Regions from separate parts of the Glutamicibacter sp. AOP38-B1-38 genome, predicted to be linked through region 2. Evidence: riboswitches for the same ligand, from Rfam matches in the RefSeq annotation. Region 2 holds a riboswitch; each other region holds the start of a gene.
What was found. Region 2 has a riboswitch for S-adenosylmethionine ahead of ACT3TP_RS08845 (O-acetylhomoserine aminocarboxypropyltransferase/cysteine synthase family protein). Riboswitches for the same ligand answer to the same signal wherever they lie in the genome.

Region 1 (2,194 bases), on a different contig from region 2:
CGTGGGTGCGGTTGAGGTTTAGGTGTAGAGCGAGAGCGGCTGGGTTTCCCCGCGCAGGAAGTACGCGCCGACCTCGATTTTCTTGTAGTCCACCGGGTCGTGCAGCGAGTGGGTGCGCACATTGCGCCAGAACAGATCCAGGCCCACATCATTCTGCGTAGAGGAGGAACCGGTGACCTCGAAGATGCGGTTGGCGACCTCCACGCCGATCTCGGTGGAGACCACCTTGGCCTCGGCGATTTCCACCGCCAGCGCCGCGCGTTCAGGCTGGGTGACATTCCCCGCCTTGGCCAGCAGCGCATCGAATTTGCGGCCGAGCTTCTCGGCCAGGGCGGCCACCGCGGCGGTGCGCGCCTTCAGCTCGCCCACGGTGCGCTGGAAGACGACGTCCTGGGAGTAGGTCTCCGCCGCCGAGAGGAACCAGGCGTTCTTGCGGCCCAGCAGGATTTGCTTGCCGCGGGCCAACGCGCCCTCGGCGATGCCCAGGTAGAAGTTCGCGAAGGCCAGCTGGATCCCGGGGGTGAGCAGGGTGGAGACCGGCTCGTCGGTCACCGCCCCGAGCAGATCGGCGGCCTCGATGCGCACGTTGTGGTACTTCAGCGAGTTCGAGGCGCTCAAGCGCTGGCCCAGGTAGTCCCAGTCATCGACGATTTCCAGCCCTTCCCGGTTGCGCGGGAGGACGAAGGCCAACACTTCGCCGTGTCGCGGGCCTCCGGAGACCTCGGCGTTGACGACGATCACCTCGCCGACTCCGGAGCCGGTGGAGAAACGCTTGAAACCGTTCAGCCGGAAGCCATCGTCCTCCGCGGTGAGCGTCAGCTGCGGGTCCACCGGATTCACCGAATCGCCCCAGAGCCAGCCTCCGGCCACGGTCCGCTGCCACCACTCGGCCTGGGCTTCGGCCGGAGCGTAGAAGGCGATGCCGGACTGGTTGATGTAGTGGTAGGCCAGCAGCTGGGAGATGGACCCGTCGGCCGCGGCCAGGATGCGGATGGTTTCAAAAGCGGTGGCCCAGTGCGCTCCGGCTCCCCCGAATTCGGCCGGAACCAGCAGGTTCAGCAGCCCGGCCTCGCGCAGCAGCTGCACCTCGGCGAAGGGCTGCTCGTTTTTGCGGTCGCGCTCCAGCGCGTCCGCGGCCAGGGTGGCCGCGACCTGCTCGGCGATCTCGCGCCAGTGGGCGAGCTCGGCCTCGTCTGCGCTCCCGGTGTAGGGAACGCGGGGCAGTTGCGTGCTCAGTACGGTCATTTTCGTTCTCCCTTAGAGTCTTGCTCCGAAGGAAGCAGAAAGTTGCTTTCTGCTGATCCATCGAACCTGGCGTTAGCACTAGCTGCCGAATGCAGGCTTGCTGCGGCGTCGTCGAGCCAGGTCTCTCAGCCGCTCTGGATGGTTGGTACTTCGAGTGAAACACCGCGGCATGAGCGGATGGAAGGAGCACGTCATCCGACGGAATAGTCGGTCAGAAGTCGTCACAAAGCGAGATTTCCGGCGGACTTGGACCGCCCCGAAGGCGCTGGGACGCCGTCATACTTCTGGAGGTTACGTCATCGGCGATCGGAGAGCTTGATATCCGGATCCAGCATCAATCGACCGGGCACCTGTCAGGGGGATCTCGGTTTCTCAATTAGCCGACAGCGATAAGCGTCAGCGAATGCGGGGGTGGATCATGGATCCAGCGATCAGGCATCCCAGATGGCCGGATTGCCGGTCATTGTTCCCATGCCCGTAATCCTTGCCAGCAAGTCAATGGGGAAAGCTGGGCTGTGCTCGAAGTTGCAGCCTTGCCTATTGCGGCCATCCCGCCAGTTAAACCAATAACCGCGCCATCCACTGATGGCGCGGTTATTGGTTTATGCAGGCTTCTTGGATTTACTAGAGCAGGAATGCCCCGAGGATCCAGACGGTAGCAAATGCGGCGGTGCCCTGGATGGCGGTGGCCACGCTCAAGGTCTTGTAGGCCGTGATCACCGGGATGCGGCTGAGCTGGGAGACCACCCAGAAGTAGGAATCGTTGGCATGCGAGACGACCATCGCGCCGGCGCCAACTGCCAGGACACTGAGCACCATGCCCAGTTCGGAGTCCAGACCGAGGGATCCGAGCATCGGGGCGACCAGCGCCGAGGTGGTCACCATCGACACGGTGGATGAGCCCTGCGCCGACTTCAATGCCGCGGCGATCAGGAATGGCACAGCCAGT
Region 2 (2,194 bases):
CGTGGGCCTGGACGATGCGTTCGAATGGCTGTTTCATGCTGCTCCTGGTTCGGTGCTTTCACCATGTAAACGTACCGCCGCGATGTTTTGTGAGGTTTCGTGGGGATTTTTCTTCGAGAAAGATTCTCCGCGGCTGCCTAGCGGTGCTTAAGCAGTACCGGCCCGGTGCCGGATAATCACTGGGTGGGAAACGAGCCTAGCGGGCGTCCGCAAGATCGTGTTCCTGAACGAGTTCGGCGAGCCGGGCAAGGCTGACCGGAATGACTTCTCCATTTTCCACTCCCCGCTCGGCGCGGGTCCCGGCGAGCGCGTCGCGGGTGATGCGCATGGCGGCCCCATGGCTGACCACCAGCATGCGGCGGCCGGGGTTTGCCTGAATCAGTTCGGTCAAGGCGAGCAGCATCCGCTGCAGCACCAGTTCACGGCTCTCGGCTTGCCCCGCCAGCGCAGCCGCTTCCCGCTCGGTCACTTCGATCATGACCCGCCCTTCGAGCGGACCGAAGCCGCGTTCAACCGCGTGAGCAACCGGGGCACCGGTGTCGACGCCGAGTTCCGCGGCGATGAGCGCGGCGGTCTCCTGGGCGCGGGACAGCGGGGAGGCGAGCACCAGATCCCACCCCTCCCCCATGAGCGCTCGCCCGGCCGCGCGCGCCTGTTCGCGGCCGGTCTCGTTCAGCTCGATGTCCGTGCGGCCCTGGAGCCGACCCGCAAGATTCCAGTCGGTCTGCCCGTGTCGTACCAGTGCTAGCGCGGTGTCCATAATTCGAGCATAGGGTAACCGCGGCGCCGCACCCGAATCAGTCTGCGCTTCAACCTTCGCAACCTTAGGACTCATTGTTGGGTCATCCCAGGACATATTGACAGACTATTACTTAACCATCCCGAGCGGCCGAGAGATCTGGTTTGATGACGCCGCAGCAACCTGCCACAGCCGGTGGATCAGGTGCTACCGCCAGAACCGATGGAGCTGCTTTCCACTGGACTCCAGGGGTTATGCGACATTGACCCGGGATTCCTGCCGAAGACCCAGTCGACAAGGAGTCGTAAGCCACCATGGCCGACCACAAGTTTGGATTCCGCACCCGCGCGCTACACGCAGGCGGCACCCCCGATGCCGAGCATGGCGCACGCGCCGTGCCGATCTACCAGAGCACCTCATTCGTCTTCAAAGACACCGATGATGCGGCGAACCTGTTCGCCCTGCAGAAATACGGCAACATCTATTCGCGCATCGGCAATCCGACCGTGGCGGCTTTCGAGGAGCGCATGGCCTCCCTCGAAGGGGGCATCGGCGCGGTAGCCACCGGCTCCGGCATGGCAGCCGAGTTCGTCACCTTCGCGGCGCTGGCACAGGCCGGAGACCACATCGTGGCCTCTTCCAAGCTCTACGGCGGCACCATCACCCAGCTGGACGTCTCCCTGCGCCGCTTCGGCATCAACACCACCTTCGTCGATTCCAACGAGGCGGCCGACTTTGAGGCTGCCATCCAGGAAAACACCAAGGCCGTCTACACCGAGATCGTGGCGAACCCCTCCGGCGACATTGCAGACCTGAAGGGCCTGGCCGAGGTGGCGCACCGGCACAACCTGCCGCTGGTGGTCGACTCCACGCTGACCCCGCCGTACCTGCTGCGCCCTATCGAGCACGGTGCGGACATCGTGATCCACTCGGCGACCAAGTTCATCGGCGGCCACGGCACCACCTTGGGTGGTGTGGTCATCGAGGCCGGCACCTTCAACTGGGGCAACGGCAAGTTCCCCACTATGACCGAACCGGTGCCGAGCTACGGCAACGTGTCCTGGTGGGATAACTTCGGCGAGTACGGCTTCCTGACCAAGCTGCGCAGCGAGCAGCTGCGCGACTTCGGTCCCTCCCTGCCGGCCCAGTCGGCCTTCCAGCTGCTGCAGGGTTTGGAGACGCTGCCGCAGCGCATGGACAACCACTTGGCCAACGCGAAGCAGATCGCCGCGTGGCTCGAAGCCGATGACCGCGTCGGCTATGTGAACTACGCGGGCCTGGAATCCCACCCACAGCATGAGCGGGCCACCGAATTGCTTCCCCTGGGCGTCGGCTCGGTCTTCAGCTTCGGCGTGAAGGGTGGGCGTGCGGCCGGCACCAAGTTCATCGAGGCGTTGCAGCTGGCCAGCCACCTGGCGAATATCGGCGATGCGCGCACCTTGGTGCTGCACCCGG
Region 3 (2,194 bases), on a different contig from region 2:
CTGCGCTGCACGTGTGCGGCACGTACCGGCAAGGTTTCGATGCCGGTCAGAATGCCTTGGGCGCTGGCCGGGGCCAAGGCCGGCCCCAGGTCGTGCAGGAATTTGGAGCGGACCAGCATGGCGTAGGCGGCCGATCCGTGGCGTTCAAGCAGCGAGGCATTGTTCAGCCGCACTCGCGGGGCGGCGATTTGCGGCCAGCGGGTGGAATCCGAGAAATCGAACTTCCCCGAGTCCACGACCACGCCGCCGAGCACCGAGCCGTGTCCGGCTAGTCCCTTGGTGGCCGAGTGCACCACAATGTCGGCGCCAAAATCCAGCGGGCGAATATTCAGCGGGGTGGCCAGCGTATTATCGACGACCACAGGAATGTTGTGCTCGTGGGCGATCGCCGAGATGGCGGGCAGGTCCGCCACGGTGCACAGCGGGTTGGAGACGGACTCCAGGAAGAACGCCCGGGTGTCTTCCTCGATGGCCCCGGCCCAAGCTGCGGGGTCGGCCTGGTCGACAAAGCTGATCCGGATGCCGAAGTCGGCAAAGGTGTCGGTAAACAGGTCCACGGTGCCGCCGTACAGCGAGGAGGAAACCACAAGGTGCTTGGGTCCCTGGGTCAAGGCCAGCAGGGAAAGAGCGACCGCGGACTGCCCGGTGGCGGTGGCCACCGCTTGGGCTCCGCCTTCCAAAGCGGCCACGCGCTGCTCCAGGATGGCCACGGTGGGGTTGCCGGTGCGTGAATAGGTGAAGCCGGCCTGGCGCAACGCGAATTTTTCGATCGCTTCTGCGTGCGATTCGAACTGGTACGCTGCGCAATTGTGCAGTGGCGGCAGCATCGGGCGGAAATCTCCGCTCGGACGATACCCTGCATGGACCGCGTCGGTTCCTTGGCGTTGGCTCATAGCTCCTTCTCGTTTCTGATCCACGAGAGAGTGCACCGAACACCCGGCGACATACCGCCCCTCGGCCGACCTGAGGCCACAACGGTACGAAGCATGGCGCCTTATGGCACGTTCGGAACTGCTCCATCGTTCCTGGCAGTAGCACCTTTCGGTTTCCCGATGGTTGCTGCGACGTCTACGAGCCAGATCTCTCGGTCGCTCTTGATGGGTTGTTGTTCTTCCATGGTTGGACATCGGCATCCGGCGGCGCAAACGACGCCCACACCCGCGCTTCATACAGGGGCACCTGGCTTCACATCCCGCGCCAGTCCCGTAATGGGGCCCGGCCCGCAGTCCCTTTGTGACGCGCGGCAACCGCCAGAATCCTTGAAGAGCCAGGGTTTTGCGCAACTATTATGTCGCCGGCGGTCCGCCAAATGACACGGTGTTACGTCTTGGGGGCCGGGGATTCAGTCCAGGAGCTCAACTCCGAAGCTTGAGACGACCGAGCGCACCTCGTCCAGATAGCGCCGCGCTTGCTCGGTCAGCGGAATCGCTGCATGGTCGATCCAGCCGATCTCGATGCGCTCATCGACATCCAGCGGGATGGCGACGATGGACGGGTCCAGCTCGTCGCTGATGATGCCCGTGGAGATGGTGTACCCGCCCAGGCCGATCATCAGGTTGAAAATCGTCGCGCGGTCCGAAACCTGGATTTCGCGCTTGCTGGAGCTGGTGGAGAGCACTTCCTCGGCGAAGTAGAACGAGTTGTTCGCACCCTGGTCGAAGGTCAAGCGCGGCAGGTCTTCGAGGTCCTCGAGCGTCACCCGCGCCCGGGAGGCCAGCGGGTTGCTGCGCGAAATGAAGATGTGCGGATCGGCGAGGAACAGCGGGTGGAAGACGAGCCGGGACTCGCGCAGCAGCTTGTCGATGACCTTCCGGTTGAAGTCGTTGCGATAGAGGATGCCGATGTCGCTGCGCAGGGTGCGCACGTCCTCGATGATCTGTTCGGTGCGGGTCTCGCGCAGCGAGAATTGATATTCCTCGGCCCCGCTGGCCTGAACCATCCTGACAAACGCATCCACCGAGAAGGAATAGTGCTGCGTGGAGACGCCGAGCAGGCGACGGACCGAGGGACGCCCGAGGTAGCGATGCTCAAGCAGCTCCACCTGCTCCAGAACCTGCCGGGCGTAGCCGAGGAATTCTGCTCCCTCGGCGGTGAGCGTCACTCCCCTGGCCGAGCGGACCAGCAAGGTGCGTCCCACGCGGGCTTCGAGCTCCTTCATCGCCGCCGACATGCTCGGCTGTGCGACGTAGATCAG
Region 4 (2,194 bases), on a different contig from region 2:
AATGCGCCGGCGCTGTTTATTCAATCGCCAAGAAACTAGACTCGGCACATGGATACCGCTGGCAATCCGTCCTCCAAGAGGCTTCGGACCTACTTGAACGAGGCCCGCAACACCGTGCTCTGGAAGTGCCAGGGACTCTCCGAGGAGTTGGCCCGCCGCCCCATGACGGATACCGGAACCCACATGCTTGGTGTCATCTACCACCTAGCAATCACCGAATACGGTTATTTCGGCGAGTGCCTAGGTCGTGTGCCCAACGATCGGCATGTGCTTCAACTACTGCAAAGCGATGAACCGCAGATCGACTTCCTGCCTCCGGCCAGCTTCTCGGTAGAAGATGTTCTCGCGTTGTACCGAAAATCCATCGCATTTGCCGAACACGCGCTTGACGAATTGAACTTAGAATCCCCGGCAGAGGTCCCCTGGTGGTCCGTGCATCGGCATACCACCGTGGAGCATCTTATTGTTCATATGATCGCGGAGACCTCCCGGCATGCCGGGCATCTCGATATCGTTCGAGAGCTTCTCGACGGACAGGTAGGACTGCGCGAACAGGCGAGAAATATCCCTGGATTCAGCGCTGAGCAATGGAAGGAACAACGCTCCTCGCTGCAGCGAATCGCCGAGCAGTCCTAACAACGATTCTTCGCCAAATCTTGCTCATAGCTCTGGCAGGGCACCGCCTCTAACAGGCCGCATAGGCTCGCGCTAGCTCGGATGGCCCTGACCGAGCCCAGCGACTAGGAGCACCACCTGGTGAAACTGCCGGTCCGTAGCCTGGCGTTGGTCCCAACGGACCAGAGGCGTTGGACCTGAGCGGCATATTGCGCAGCGATACTCCCGCGCGGCTCGGGCAGGCCTGGCGGCATCGACGGCGGGTCGGGAGGGGAGCCACTTGCCGGAGATCGGTCACCGGGCCAGCCACCGGTAGTGCCCGATGTCCAGATCCCCGCCCGGCGACCTTCGCCTGCGCCAAGCGCAGGGTTCTTGTGGGCGCGGTCCGTGCACCTCCCGGTGCTCGGCTCTGCTTCCCATGAGGCCCGCGAGAGCCGAGTATGACGTCTCACTACGCATCCGGACAGCCCACGGGTGTAGCATCGTGGTGTTGCTTCACGAGATGCGGCGCCAAGCTCCGACTGGCCGCACACCAACCCCAGGTTCATGGGTGGTTCGGATGAAGAAGCGGTCCGTACTCCAACCGGCTACGGGCAAGAGCTCTTTTAAGGGTCCACGATAGTTATGGCTTCAAACGTCCTTCCCATTATTGACCTGCAAACCGGCCAGGTGCAGTTTCCGCTTCGCGGAGTCTGGGTCAGCTACTACGTCACCGACCCGCACCTGCTCACCCGATTGCTAGCCAGAACCGTGGGTCCGCCGAGCTTCGACAGGCAGCGCGAGGAACTTTCGGTATTCGTGGCAGCCCGAGGGCAAAACCCTGGCGCCGCTAAGGTATTTAGTCTTGCCAAATTCCCAGTGCTCGACTCACTCACTAAACTAGGGGGTTGAACCTAACCCGGATCATCTGCCCGTGAATGATCCAATTCTGCCGCAGGAGACTCATCCCCGTGATGGCCCCAACCTCAATTCCCGAACCATCCAAGGCGCAGATCCGCCGCTGGCGCCAGTACATGGCCGATGAGGTCGCCGAAGGTGCGATCTACCGTGAACTGGCCGAAAAGCGCACCGGACAAGAACGCCAGATTCTCCGTGGGCTAGCCGAAGCGGAAGAACGCCACGAAAATTACTGGCGCGCTAAGCTCGGTGAACACGTGCGCCCGGTCCGTCCGTCGATGCGGCGCACCATGTTGCGTTTCATGGCCCGGCATTTCGGTTCGGTGTTTGTCTTGGCGCTGGCCCAGCGTGCCGAAGGCAACTCTCCTTACGCCACCGATCAGGATGCCGCGCCGCAAATGGCCGCGGATGAGCAAGTGCATGAGGAAGTCATCCGTGCTTTGGCTACGGCCGGCAGATCCCGGCTGTCCGGCAACTTCCGAGCCGCGGTGTTCGGCGCAAATGACGGGCTCGTTTCGAATCTGGCCTTGGTCATGGGCATCGGCGCCACCGGTGTGGCCTCGTCCCTCGTGCTCTTCTCCGGAATTGCCGGCCTGCTGGCCGGCGCGCTGTCCATGGCTGCCGGGGAATTCGTGTCAGTCCGTTCCCAACGTGAGCTTCTCACCGCGTCGCGCCCCACCCA

Region 1: linked by a shared signal. The riboswitch ahead of ACT3TP_RS14420 (acyl-CoA dehydrogenase family protein) and the one ahead of ACT3TP_RS08845 (O-acetylhomoserine aminocarboxypropyltransferase/cysteine synthase family protein) in region 2 are both predicted to bind S-adenosylmethionine.
Region 3: linked by a shared signal. The riboswitch ahead of ACT3TP_RS04680 (O-acetylhomoserine aminocarboxypropyltransferase/cysteine synthase family protein) and the one ahead of ACT3TP_RS08845 (O-acetylhomoserine aminocarboxypropyltransferase/cysteine synthase family protein) in region 2 are both predicted to bind S-adenosylmethionine.
Region 4: linked by a shared signal. The riboswitch ahead of ACT3TP_RS04285 (hypothetical protein) and the one ahead of ACT3TP_RS08845 (O-acetylhomoserine aminocarboxypropyltransferase/cysteine synthase family protein) in region 2 are both predicted to bind S-adenosylmethionine.

The regions. Positions count from the first base shown of each region.
Region 1 is NZ_JBQSWU010000025.1:50,829-53,022, reverse strand. Features, by position in the region: gene ACT3TP_RS14420 (acyl-CoA dehydrogenase family protein) at 19-1,245, opposite strand; SAM riboswitch class I at 1,300-1,390, opposite strand; gene ACT3TP_RS14415 (GntP family permease) at 1,870-2,194, opposite strand, start outside.
Region 2 is NZ_JBQSWU010000012.1:70,029-72,222, forward strand. Features, by position in the region: gene ACT3TP_RS08835 (RNA polymerase sigma factor) at 1-37, opposite strand, end outside; gene ACT3TP_RS08840 (histidine phosphatase family protein) at 197-835, opposite strand; SAM riboswitch class I at 874-968, shown strand; gene ACT3TP_RS08845 (O-acetylhomoserine aminocarboxypropyltransferase/cysteine synthase family protein) at 1,054-2,194, shown strand, end outside.
Region 3 is NZ_JBQSWU010000005.1:133,659-135,852, reverse strand. Features, by position in the region: gene ACT3TP_RS04680 (O-acetylhomoserine aminocarboxypropyltransferase/cysteine synthase family protein) at 1-893, opposite strand, end outside; SAM riboswitch class I at 1,014-1,104, opposite strand; gene ACT3TP_RS04675 (LysR family transcriptional regulator) at 1,343-2,194, opposite strand, start outside.
Region 4 is NZ_JBQSWU010000005.1:49,025-51,218, reverse strand. Features, by position in the region: gene ACT3TP_RS04290 (DinB family protein) at 49-636, shown strand; SAM riboswitch class IV at 1,109-1,221, shown strand; gene ACT3TP_RS04285 (hypothetical protein) at 1,240-1,506, shown strand; gene ACT3TP_RS04280 (VIT1/CCC1 transporter family protein) at 1,569-2,194, shown strand, end outside.